4 regions of the Ralstonia flaminis genome follow, and region 2 is predicted to be linked to each of the others. Evidence: predicted binding sites of a transcription regulator. Region 2 holds the regulator's gene; each other region holds the start of a gene.

Region 1 (3,209 bases), on a different contig from region 2:
AGTCTTCTGCACCGTGGGCGACATCGGCATGGTCTTGTCGACCGGCACATCGCGCCAGCCCAGCACGACTTGGCCTTCCAGGCGCACCGTGCGCTCGAGTTCCTGCTCGCAGGCCAGGCGTGAGGCGTGTTCTTTTGGCAGGAAGATCATGCCGACGCCATATTCGCCGGCCGGCGGCAGGTTCACGCCCTGCTTGGCCATCTCTTCACGATAGAACTGGTCGGGAATCTGCAGCAGGATGCCCGCGCCATCGCCCATCAGCGGGTCGGCACCAACAGCGCCCCGGTGATCGAGGTTGTGCAGGATGCGCAAACCCTGCTGGACGATCTCGTGGCTCTTCTTGCCCTTGATGTGTGCGACGAAGCCGACGCCGCAAGCGTCGTGTTCATTGGTCGGGTCGTACAGACCCTGGGCCGACGGCGCCGACGGCGTGATGGGGAAAGAATGTTGTTCCACGGCGATCTTCCGATGTTGTGGGCACAGCACGCCGCGAAATCCACACCTTGACCCTCGCATGGGTGCAGGGCGTAGACAAATAACCTATGGCGCGCCGCACCATGAATGCGGGGTGGATCGAATATAAAAGAGCGATTCGTATCAGGCAAAAGTTTTTAAATAGGGTCGGAGTAAATTAATAAATGCACGCTGTCGGTGCGGGTTTATAAATGGGGACAGATTAATTTGGTGCGGAATGACACACCTGAAGATGACAGCCTCCGCGTTCAATCACGCTACTGGTGCGGCGTCCCCCGTCCCCACTTCTACGGTTTTACGTGGCGGACGCCCTTTGGGCAGCGGCGCAACACGGCGACCACCTGAACGCGCCAGTGTGGCCAGGAAAGCCTCGCCGCCCAGCGGCCAACCGCTATGCACGTGCTGCCGGATCTGCATGAGCTGATCAGAGCCGAGCCCCTCGTGCCAGAGTGTCCGATAGCGTGATTGGCGCTCGAAAGGCGTATTACCAAGACGCCAGTAACAGTAGTGATCGCTTACCCACGGAATCGACTGAATGCCGACATGATGGCGATAGGTGCTCCATCGATCCTCTTCCGGTGAGGTGACAAGCCCCCCGCGCACGGCGTTGGATTCAACGTACAGCAGCATCGGCAAGACCCATTCGGCCGGGTCGAGCACGGTCGAGCGAAAGCGCCCTTCCCACAGCGTGCCGCTCCGATCTGCCGCCCCATTGAAGTAGCGCGTATAGCGTCGCCCGACCGCTTGCAACGTGCGAGACAGGCTATCTGCCACCTTGGGCGTGCCCACCAGGTGCACGTGATTGGGCATCAGCGAGAAGGCATGAATGGCGAAATCATGCTCGCGCGCGGCCATGCGCAGCGTGTCGAGGTAGAACGCGTAGTCCTCGTCCGTGCGAAAGACGGCCTGGCGATTGTTGCCGCGCTGCAACACGTGCACGGGAACATCAATGGGGCTGAGGCGAGGCAGGCGTGCCATGGCGAAAAACGGGCGTAGAAAGCGCACATCCTAGCGCGACAGCGCCGAATCTGTCCCCATTTTTTCAATGAGCAAACGGTTGCGCTTGAGCTGTCGCCCGAGCGCAACGAGAATTGCCCACATTCGCGGCTGGATTTGCCCGATATCAAACCGCAAGGCGTGAGAGCGCCCGCCCGCTCTTCAAATTGATCCCGCGCAAATCGATCGACCTGCATTGCCGCGAGACTGGCTCCCGTCACATTCACAAGACGATATCGAGAGGGAGCGTTTCATGGCCTTTGCACGCCTCGCCACTGCTGCGGCAATCACCGGTGCCCTTGCTGGCATCTTCAGCCCGACCGCCTTTGCGCAGAGCACCGATCTGGCGCCGGCCACCGGCAACTGGATGGTGCGCCTGCGCGCCGTCAACCTGACGGCCGCCAACAAATCCGATCCGGTCGGCGCGTTGGCCATTCCGTCCGACGCCATCCAGATCAACAACAAGGCATTCCCTGAACTGGACGTTTCGTACTTCTTTACGCCACACATCGCGGCCGAGCTGATCCTGACCTATCCGCAACAACAAGACGTGACGGTCATGCAGAGCGCGCTGGGCGGCCCGACCAAGATCGGCGACTTCCGCCACCTGCCGCCGATCCTGACGCTGCAATACCACTTCACGCCGGAATCACGTTTCAAGCCGTACGTGGGCGCCGGCATCAACTACACGCGCATCTCGAACGTGAACCTGCAGGTGCCGGGTGTCGGCCAGCTGGACCTCAGCAAAAACAGCTTCGGCCCCGCGCTGCAAGTCGGCTTCGATTACCGCCTGACCGATCGCGTGTACTTCAACATGGACCTGAAGAAGACCTGGATCAGCGCCGACGTGAAGATGGCCGGCCAGACCATCAGCAAGGTCAAGGTCGACCCGTGGCTGCTGGGTATCGGCCTGGGCTACCGCTTTTAACTTTTAGGGAGACGATCAGCGAACAGACCTTCTTCTGATCGACTTTTCCGACGTGCCGCAGGGGTCGTCGACGGCGGGGGCGCTCGTCGACGGTGGTTGGCACGTTCGGCCCGGCATGCGTTGGGGCGGCCGGGCATTTTTTTTGCGCTTACTTTTTAAGCAATGCCGGATCGAACTTCGTAACGACACGCCCTTCGAGCGGCTGGCGCTGGCGGAAGTTATCGGCATAGAAACTGCGTAGTGCGTCGAGTTGTTCGGGCGATGCCGTGATCGGCTGCTTGAGCACATACCACTCAACGTTTTCCGTCAGCGGCGGCGTGGTCAGCGAACCAAGGTAGTGGTAGTAGACGTCGCTGTGCGGCAGCAGCTTGCCCGGGATGACCACATCGGGCACCTCGTGCGCCTCACCCTTGCGTGCGGCCTTGAGCACGGCATCCAGCACCGGATTGGCTTCGCCCGGCACCAGCATCACACCAACCACTGCCATGCGGCCATCCTTGGCCGTATGCACCAAATGGACTTCGGCCGGATACCAACGCCCGTCGATGGTGTGCTCGCTGTGTACGTGGAAGTGGAACTGGCGCAGCGTGAAATGCCGGCCGCGGATCTTCACGTCGCCACCAGGCACATTCACCTGCAGCGCGTGGCCCGTGTCGACCACCGTCGCCTTGACTTCGCCATACTGCGACCGGATGACGTCCGGCTCGTCGTCATCGGCGGCAATCGTATCCGCCGTGCGAATGTCGATGGGCGATTGAAACGCATCGTGCACCGCGTGCCATTCGGCTTGGTGCTGGTAATCGAAATGATC
Region 2 (3,209 bases):
ACCTGTTCGGGCTGGTGCTGTGGCCGCAGGACGTGATCTACCTGACGGTGCTGCTGGTGCTGTCGGCGTTGGGGCTGTTCCTGTTCACGGCGGTGGCGGGGCGGCTCTTCTGTGGCTACGCCTGCCCGCAAACGGTCTACACGGAAATTTTCATGTGGATCGAGCGGCATATCGAAGGCGACCGCTTCGCTCGCATCCGCCTCGACGGTGAGCGCTGGAGCCTGCGCAAGCTGCGCCTCAAGTTGGCCAAGCATTCGGCCTGGGTGGTGATCGCGTTGTGGACGGGCTTCACCTTCGTCGGCTTCTTCACGCCAATCCGCCATCTCGGCATGGAGACTTGGACGCTGTCGCTCGGGCCGTGGCAAACCTTCTGGATGTTGTTCTACGCGTTCGCCACCTGGGGCAACGCCGGTTTCCTGCGTGAGCAGGTGTGCCTCTACATGTGCCCGTACGCCCGCTTCCAGAGCGTGATGGTCGACCCCGATACCTACGTCGTCACCTACGACACGCAACGCGGCGAGCCGCGCGGTAGCCGTTCGCGCAGCGCAGACTTCGCGGCGCAAGGGCTCGGTTCGTGCGTGGACTGCAGCATTTGCGTGCAGGTGTGCCCGACCGGCATCGACATTCGCCAGGGCCTGCAGTACGAGTGCATTGGCTGCGGCGCCTGCATTGATGCATGCGATCAGGTGATGGACAAGATGCGTTACCCGCAGGGCCTGATCCGCTACACGTCCGAGCGTGCGATGCACGACCGGCTCACCCCGAAGGAGGCACGGCGCCATCTGCTACGCCCGCGTGTGCTGATCTATGCCGGCATCATGCTGGTGCTCATCACGGGCTTCATCGTTGCGCTGACGATGCGCCAGCCGCTCAAGGTGGACGTGATTCGCGATCGTGGTGCGCTGGCGCGTGAGGTGGACGGCGGCAAGATCGAGAACGTCTATCGACTGCAGTTGATGAATGCCTCGGAGCAACCCGTGCGCGTGACCATCACGGCTGAAGGACTGCCACAGCTGGAGGTGCAGGGTGGCCGCGGTGAATCGACCACGCTTGAACTGGCACCTGCAGCCAACCGCCTTTTGCCGATCCGCGTGCGTCGTCCGGCGGATGACCTGACTGCCGGCTCGCACAAGATCCGTTTTGTGATCCAGGCAGACAGCGGCAGCGACAGCCTTGTGCTGCGTGAGCCATCGAGTTTCATCGTGCCGCGCTGACGCGGTTTTTAGAACAGGAGACACAGATGCAGGCAATGCAATCTTCCGCTCCGGCCCGGCCATGGTGGCGCGAGCCTTGGCCGTGGCTGCTGATGGCCGGCCCCTTCGTCGCCATGATCGGGTGCGGCGTCACCATCTGGTTGGCCGTGTCGCATCCGGATCCCGTCATTCATGACAACGTCGTACGGCGCGGCCTGGTCGTCGAGAAGCCCGTCTCCGTGCCGGCCCATGCCGCCCACGGGGAGGTCCGATGAAACGCCGCCTGCTGATGTGGATTCTCTGGCCCGCGTTTCTATCTGCGGCGCTGGCCGAGCTGGTCGTGTTTGCGGTGGTTGACCCGGCGGATCTGCGCTTCTTCGGAGAGCAGATCGCCGTGTCGGCCGAGGCGGTTTACACGGTGTCGTTCTTCGTGTTCTGGTTGCTGTGCGGATTGTCCAGTGCGCTCACACTGTATGTGTCGCCGGGCATCGGCAAGCTGGAGGCGCATGAGCATCCGCTCGTGTGAGCGGATGTCCTGCAAGGGGGCGGCCTAGTTGGCTTGGCCGCTCATCACTTGGCGCAGGCCAGCCATGTCGATCAGCTTGACGTGGCGCTGGCGGATCTGGATGAGACCGGCCTCAGCAAAGCGTGAGAACAGGCGGCTTACGGTTTCGAGCTTCAGGCCCAGATAGCTGCCCAGTTCTTCGCGGCTCATGCGCAGCACGAACTCGGTTGACGAATAACCACGCTGGGCTGAGCGCTTGGACAGGTTCAGCAGGAAAGCAGCAAGGCGTTCTTCGGCGCGCATCGAGCCGAGCGTCAGCAGCATCTGGTGATCCTGCGAGATCTCCTTGCTCATGATGCGCAAGAACTGGTGCTGCAGAGAGGGCAGCCGGCGCGAGAGCTGCTGCAGTTGGTCGTAACGCACCACGCAGACTTCGGTGTCTTCCAGCGCGGTGGCATCCGACACGTGGCACATGTCGCCAATGCCATCGAGCCCGACGATCTCGCCGGGCAGGTGGAAGCCGGTGATTTGGTGGCGACCGTCTTCCAGCGTGAGATGCGTCTTGAGCGTGCCGAAGCGGATGCCGTACACGGCTTCGAGCGGTTCACCGAGGGCGTAGAGCGTCTGGCCTTTTTTGATGCGGATGCGCTCGGCAACCAACTCATCCATCTTGCGCACGTCTTCCGAATTCATGCCCACTGGCAGACAGATCTGGCCGAGTACGCAAGTGGAACAACGTGAAGCTTGGTCGGTGAGTGCGATTCGTGTGAGCACAGGGGGCGAGTGAATTTCGAGTAAGTGAAATGAGAAATTCTTGTGATGCAACCGCGGCCTATTATAACGGCGACCATGCTGATATCGGATTGTTCCGATAACGTGAATTGCGCGAAATGCACGGAATTCCTGTCAGCAAATCAATAACTTTGGCCCATATCAAAAGAGCGTCAAAAAGATGAATGTTGCCGCGCTCGTGAGCGTTTTTCTGATCGCATTGCTCGGTGGTGTCCATTGCCTGGCGATGTGCAGCGGCATCGCGTTGGCCGCTGAGCGCGGGCAGGTGCCGGTGCGGATCGTTTCGCGTCGCCGGCTGGCGTTCGAGCAAGTGGTCATGCACGCTGGGCGCATCAGTATGTACGCGGCGTTGGGGGCCATCATGGGGGCGCTCGGTGCCACGGTTTGGCGCCAGCAGTGGCTGCCGATTCAACGCGGATTGTTCGCATTCGCCAGCGCTTTGCTGCTCGCTTACGGCCTACTTCTGGTTGTGCGCACCACGGGTGATACATGGCGCAATCCTTGGGTGGAACGTGTGCTTGGCCACCTTGCCGGCGTGCTGTCGAAAATGGGGGCACAACTGGGTGGAAGCCTGCATCACAGCCCGCCATTGGTGCGGCGCTATGTCACGGGTTTGGCATGGGGGCTGGTACCGTGCGGCATGGTTTACGGGGCACTGGCGGTTGCGTTGTTGGCGGGCAACGCGGCATCTGGGGCGGTTGTGATGCTGGCGTTTGGTC
Region 3 (3,209 bases), on a different contig from region 2:
CTCGTGCCCACGACTTGTTCGCTGGCACGAAACGCCTGATGACAACGTTCGCAGAGCTTGATCACTATGGCGCTCGCGTGGAGGAACGTTATATCGGCCCGGTCGCTGCAATGCCAAAAGCGCCCTCGGTTGTTTGGCCTGCGGCAGAGGGCAAGCGCATCTTTGCCTATTTGCGCCCCTCGACGCCGGGGCTTGAGCATTTACTGGCGGCACTCAAGGAGCAATCGGCTAACGCCCTCTGCGTCATTCCAGGTGTCTCACCAGCAACCGCAGACGCTTTCCGGGGACAGGGTTTTACGATCCTGAATCACCCTGTTTCGTTGCAGGTCCTCTTGCCCACAGCGGACTTGGTGATCGCTTCGGGTGCCGGCACCGTGTCAGATGCATTGCTGGCTGGCGTCCCGTTACTCATGACCCCACAGTTTGTTGAACAAGCCCTGCTTGCTCGACGCGTTGAGGCATTCGGGGCCGGCGTGCACTGGGCACCACCACGCACCGCTGAAAGCGCCCACGCAATTGTTGGGAGGGCGCTATCTACTGAATCACTCCGAGTGCACGCCCAATGCTTTGCGTCGAAGTACCAAAGCTGCTCAATGGAGAAGGCGGTAGCGGAAATTGCCAGCGCAATATTGACCGCCGCCACGAACCCACATCAGGGGCAGCCAGCCCAAAGATTTGCATAGAAGGGAAAGCACGACGGTTCGTCACGTTCGCTCCTCACTGCTCTAGCTATCTTCGCTATTTTTTCTAACAAACTTCGCTATTTCTTTGGGCGAACACGCCCTTTTTTCTAGTTTTCTTCGCTACACCGACAATATGACCTTCGCTGCCGACATAGCGAAGTCGGCTGCATGCTGTCGAAGCGACTCCGCAACCCGGATTCGCCTGGCCCCTTGCCTGCGGCTGTTCTACCGGCAACGCCCAGACCGGATGCATTCCGCGCCGCCCAAGTTGGGAGTCCCCCCAGGGGACACCGCTTTTTGGGCCCGTACATACCGCGGTGGCCAGAACGCTCACAACAGTAGCGAACGCGGGGAAGCTACGCCCGCTTGCCGGATTTGGGAGCGCGCTTCGATCCACCTGCGGGTCTGCTAACAGTGGCGACCGGGTATCTAACCGACGCCGTGGGGCTCGCATCAAGTGCGACGCTGTTCGCGCTGGTGCTGGCGATCGTCGCGTTGAGCGGGGGAACCTGGGCTGTGCCACCGGCTCCCTACCTTGCACGGGGCGCGACTGGGATCACAGCCGCAATCCATTGCAATCAACTTCGCTGGTGACGAGCCGAGAGCGGACCGTATTGCACTTGCCTTCGCTCTGTCGACATCCGCCTGGCATCTTCTCCAGAATTGGAGAGGGTCAGGCTGGAGAGTCCGGCGTGGTTAGCGGTTGACAAACTGACGCGCAAAGCGCGCAGGTGCGATGTCAGGCAACGCCCATGTGGCCGGCAGTGACCGTCATCGAAACCGACGGGCTCCTACCTTGGCGCAATTTGACGCCGACGCAAACGTGCAACTCACCACGTGAGACACGGTAGCCGAAACAATCTGCAAAAACGCTGCCGCTCGATCTGGCTTCACCCGCCTTGATCCATATCAGCCAGCTTCGTCATCAGATTGACAACATCAACTCAAACGCCTTCCATGTTTGAGCGTGCAGGTGAAAACCAAAAAAAGCGGAGGAGCACCATGCAACGACCCATTGCGGCGCTCAATGCGCTTGTCTGGTTGCTGCTTGCCGGCCTCATAGCGTGGTCAGACGGAGCAAGCGCGGTACCCGCCTTCGCACGACAAACCGGTATGGCCTGTATGGCCTGCCACGTCAGCTTTCCCGAACTCACTCCGTTTGGCCGTTTCTTCAAGATGACCGGCTACACGTTGTCCAACTACAGCACGATCCCGGTCTCGGGCATGGTGCAGATCTCGCGCACCAACACGCGAACGATTGATCAGGACAACTTCGATTTCGTCCGCAACGGAGACACTGTCCCACAGCAGGCTAGCCTCTTCTATGCCGGGCGCATCGCCGGTCCGGTCGGCGCCTTCGCGCAGTGGACGTACGACGGCATCGCCCACCACAGCGCGCTAGACAACACTGACATCCGCGCCGCGTGGCACCTGACGCGCGAGGACGTCGATTTCATCTACGGCATCACGGTCAACAACAACCCGACCGTCTCCGATGTCTGGAACAGCAGCCCGGCGTTTGGGTATCCGTATGCGGCGCCCAACATTGGCGTGCCACCGCTGGCCGGTACGCTGGTCGATGGCGGCCTGGCCCAGCAGGTTGTGGGCGCGAGCGCGTATGCGTTCTGGCAACGCCATGTCTATGCAGAATTCGGTGCCTACCGCACTGCCGACCAGGCGTTCTCGATCTTCCGCGCTGGGCAAGACACGGCCACCCCAGGCGGCGTGGCCAGACTGAGCGGCGCCAATCCGTATTGGCGCGTTGCCTACAACCAGGAGTGGGGGTCGCATTCGATCATGTTCGGCACCTTCGGACTGCTGGCCAAACGGTATCCGGACAACACGATGCCAGGCACGCCGACCGACCGCTTTCAGGACTACGCACTCGACGCTCAGTATCAATACCTGACCATGACACACGCGTTCACCGCGCAGGTGGCTTGGATCTACGAACATCAAGACTGGCGCGCCAGCTTCCCAAGCGGCGGCATCGGCGCAGGCCCGACGCCCGCCAACCCGACTGATCATCTGAACACGTTCAAGGCCAAGGCGTCGTATTACTACCAGCGCGAGTACGGCGCCACCCTGGCCTACTTCTCAACCACAGGCAATGCAGACCCCGGCCTCTACGCCCCCGCGCCCGTAACAGGCAGTGCCAACGGCCGCCCCGATACGCAAGGCGTGATCTTTGAACTCAACTACCTACCGCATCCGCAGATCAAGCTGGCATTGCAGTACACGTGGTACCTCAAGTTCAACGGTGCCCACACCAACTACGACGGCAATGGCAGAAATGCGATCGACAACAACACGATCTATCTGCTTGGCTGGTTCATGTTCTAGCCGCCACACGGGCACGACCAAGTGAGGGGAGGCGCGAGATGAAGAGACACCGAAAACCCTGGTGGACTTGGCTTGCGGGCCTGGTCACCTTCGCGGCAGTTGGCTGGTCCGCGACGGCTGGCGCAGCAGACGGCGAAAAGCTGGCGGCGCAACTGTGTTCGTCCTGTCATGGCGCGCACGGCA
Region 4 (3,209 bases), on a different contig from region 2:
CACAAACTCACTCCCCCGATTCCCCCGAGTGAAATCCAAGGTAAATCCCCCCACATCCACCCGCGTCTGCAACGCGCGCCGCAGTTCAGCACCCGCCACCTTCCCGCCCACTGCATTCATCGCCTGAATCAGATACGTCGCGGCGATATAACCTGACAATGTGGCCCCAGACGGCGGCTCATCCAGAAACTGCTTCATGCGTGCGATATGTTCGCGCGTGATTCTCGTGTTGCCGACAGCGGGGTTGGGTACGGTTTGCGCGAGCAGCATGCCGCCGCTGTAGCCGGTGCCGAGAATCTCGCGTGCCACCTGCGGGTTGACCGACGAGAGCCCGACCAGGAAGCCATACCACCCGTGCTGCGCCAGCGCGCGACCGACACTGGCATAGGCGAGGGTATCGCCGGCGACGATGATGGCGGTCGGTTTGGTCGGGGCGATGCGCGCGGCCAGTTCACCCGGATCACCCGTGAGCGTGTAGAGGTCGAGCGCTTCCGCTGCCTCACCTTTCGCGGACGTCGCGCCGGCGAGCGTGTTGCGCAGGCGCGCGCCGAGTTGCGGATCGAACCCCGCGGTGGTGACCAGTGCAATGCGCCGCATGCCGAACTGGCGCAGGCGGTTGTGGGCGGCGATGATCTCGCGGTCGTAGTCGGGGCGAATGAACCAGACGTTGTCAGAGGCGGATGTGGCACCCGAGAGCGGCGCCAGCAGCGGCACATTGCGCCGCGCGATCTCCGGAGAAGCGCTCAGCCCGGGCAACAGGCGTTCGCTCACGCCGAAGAGCACTTCCACGCGATCGCGCTCGATCATGTCGACGGCTTGCTGCACGGCTTCGGCCTGTTCGACTTCGCGGCGGATCAGGCTGATGCGCCGGCCCTTGATACCACCGCTCAGGTTGGCCGCATCAAACGCGACCTTGGCGCCAGCCATGAAGTCGCGCGCGTAGTCGGCCTGGGCGCCACCGCGCTCAACCAACTGCCCGACGACAAGCGTGGAATTGCCTTGCGCATGCGCCGTCAGCGTCACAACGGCGGTTGCGCAGGCGAATACGCACGCACAGCGGCGTGCCAGTGTCTGCCACATCATGCTTCCCCCAAAGACGAATCGACGGCGCGTTGCTCTTGTTATGACCGGCCTGGCAGGCAGGTGCGCACCAATCGTCGATGTTAGGCGGCTGAACGTGACAGATCAGTGAAGTTACGCCCCTCCCGATGGAGGGATCGGCGCGTTTGAACCCGCATTGACCGACGTTGACACATATCAACGCGCTGCCGGGAGTGCAGGAATAGCATCAACCGTCGCCCTCGCACCCCACCGCCCCATGTTCCCCTTTGCTCAACCGGCCGCCCAGGATGCGGCTGCCAATGACACCGCCTTCCGCTGGTCTGCCCCGCAGGTGCGGGCGCTGGCGCAGCGTTTCGACACGCATGGTCCGCGCTATACGTCGTACCCGACAGCGGACCGCTTCCACAACGGCTTCAGCAACGCGGCGTACCTCGACGCACTGCACCGACGGGCCGCGATTGCGCCGGCGCTGCATGCGCCGCTGTCGCTGTACATGCACCTGCCGTTCTGCGCGAACCTCTGCTACTACTGCGGTTGCAACAAGGTCATCACCAAAGACCACTCGCGCAGTGCGCGCTACATCCGCGCCCTGGCACAGGAGATGGCGCTCGTGGCCGAGCACATCGGCCCACTGCGCCGCGTGAAGCAACTGCACTGGGGTGGCGGCACGCCGACCTTCCTCACGCACGATGAGATGCGCGCCGTGATGGCCGCCACGCGTGCGCATTTCGATCTGGCGCCTGACGCGGAAATCTCCGTCGAACTCGACCCACGGCACGCAGACGACGCCACGCTGGCGGTGCTCGCTGATCTCGGCTTCAACCGCGCCAGCCTCGGTATTCAAGATTTCGACCCGGATGTGCAGCGGGCCATCCATCGCATCCAGCACGTGGAAGACACGCGCCGCGTAGTGGACAGCGCGCGCCGCCTCGGCTTTGAATCGATCAGCTTCGATCTGATCTACGGCCTGCCGCATCAACGTACCGAGACGTTCAACGCGACACTGGACCGCGTGCTGGAGATGGCGCCGGATCGGCTGTCTGTCTACAGCTACGCGCATCTGCCGCACCTGTTCAAGCCGCAGCGCCGCATCAACCTCCTTGCGCTACCGACGGCCGACGAGAAGCTCGACCTGCTGGCCATGACGGTGGAGCGCCTGGTGGACGCGGGCTATGTCTACATCGGCATGGACCACTTCGCGCGGCCGGACGATGCCTTGGCGATTGCGCAGCGCGAAGGGCGGCTGCAGCGCAATTTCCAGGGCTATTCCACGCATGCCGATTGCGATCTGCTGGCCTTTGGCGTGTCCGCCATCAGCCGCGTGGGCGACGTGTATGCGCAGAACGAAAAGGATCTCGACGCGTACTACGCGCGCATCGACGCCAACGAGCTGCCGGTGCTGCGCGGCCTGTCGCTCTCGCCGGACGACCACGTGCGGCGTGCGCTGATTGGTGAACTGATGTGCGGGTTCGAGTTGGACATGCGCGCGTTCGGCGCCACGCACGGGTTGGACTTCAAGGGGACCTTTGCCGAAGAACTGGAGGCGTTGGCGCCGCTGGAAGAGGCGGGCCTGGTGAAGGTGGGTGACGAGCGCATCCTCATCACGCCGCAAGGGCGGCTGCTGGTGCGGCGCATCGCCATGGTGTTCGACGCGCATCTGCGCGCCGTTGGCACCGAGCGCGCGGTCGAGGCGGAGGGCAAGCCCGTCGCCTTCGTTCCGCGCTACTCCAAGGTGGTCTGATCGACCTTAAGCCGTTACTGGTTCCTGCGCAGTCGTTTCCGTTTGTGCCGTCGCGACGGTCTGCGGCCAGACTTCGGCCAGACGCAGCAGGTTGGTCGAACCTGCCTGACCAAACGGCATGCCCGCCGTGATGGCGATCTGGTCGCCCGACACGGCAAAGCCCTCGCGGGCGGCAGCACGGCAGGCCGCATCCACCATTTCATCCACGCTGTGCACGTCGGCGCTTACGGTGCTGTGCACGCCCCAGGTGATTGCCAGACGGCGCGCCGTATCCAGACGTGGCGTGATGCTCACGATGGGCGCCAGCGGCCGCTCGCGTGCGGCGCGCAGGCTGGTCTTGCCGCTGGACGTGTAGGTGACCGTGGCCACCGCGCCCAGGATGTGCGTCACGTCGCGCAGGGCCGCG

What was found. Region 2 encodes FNR, which switches genes on or off when oxygen is low (the NO sensors DNR and NnrR bind a similar motif). Its sites were predicted from a motif close to TTGATNNNNATCAA; they were not measured.
Region 1: the regulator FNR is predicted to act here: its motif matches at 1,588-1,601, upstream of R2N11_RS21765 (OmpW/AlkL family protein).
Region 3: the regulator FNR is predicted to act here: its motif matches at 1,583-1,596, upstream of R2N11_RS14895 (cytochrome C).
Region 4: the regulator FNR is predicted to act here: its motif matches at 1,248-1,261, upstream of hemN (oxygen-independent coproporphyrinogen III oxidase).

What each region holds. Positions count from the first base shown of each region.
Region 1 is NZ_CATZLL010000016.1:99,112-102,320, forward strand. It holds gene R2N11_RS21755 (glutamate synthase-related protein) at 1-456, opposite strand, end outside; gene R2N11_RS21760 (transposase) at 727-1,452, opposite strand; gene R2N11_RS21765 (OmpW/AlkL family protein) at 1,724-2,398, shown strand; gene R2N11_RS21770 (carbonic anhydrase) at 2,547-3,209, opposite strand, start outside.
Region 2 is NZ_CATZLL010000004.1:275,101-278,309, reverse strand. It holds gene ccoG (cytochrome c oxidase accessory protein CcoG) at 1-1,214, shown strand, start outside; gene R2N11_RS08175 (FixH family protein) at 1,241-1,468, shown strand; gene R2N11_RS08170 (hypothetical protein) at 1,465-1,719, shown strand; gene fnr (fumarate/nitrate reduction transcriptional regulator Fnr) at 1,744-2,472, opposite strand; gene R2N11_RS08160 (sulfite exporter TauE/SafE family protein) at 2,651-3,209, shown strand, end outside.
Region 3 is NZ_CATZLL010000009.1:25,979-29,187, forward strand. It holds gene R2N11_RS14890 (glycosyltransferase) at 1-683, shown strand, start outside; gene R2N11_RS14895 (cytochrome C) at 1,686-3,026, shown strand; gene R2N11_RS14900 (c-type cytochrome) at 3,065-3,209, shown strand, end outside.
Region 4 is NZ_CATZLL010000005.1:207,783-210,991, forward strand. It holds gene R2N11_RS09775 (ABC transporter substrate-binding protein) at 1-1,080, opposite strand, end outside; gene hemN (oxygen-independent coproporphyrinogen III oxidase) at 1,319-2,803, shown strand; gene pyk (pyruvate kinase) at 2,810-3,209, opposite strand, start outside.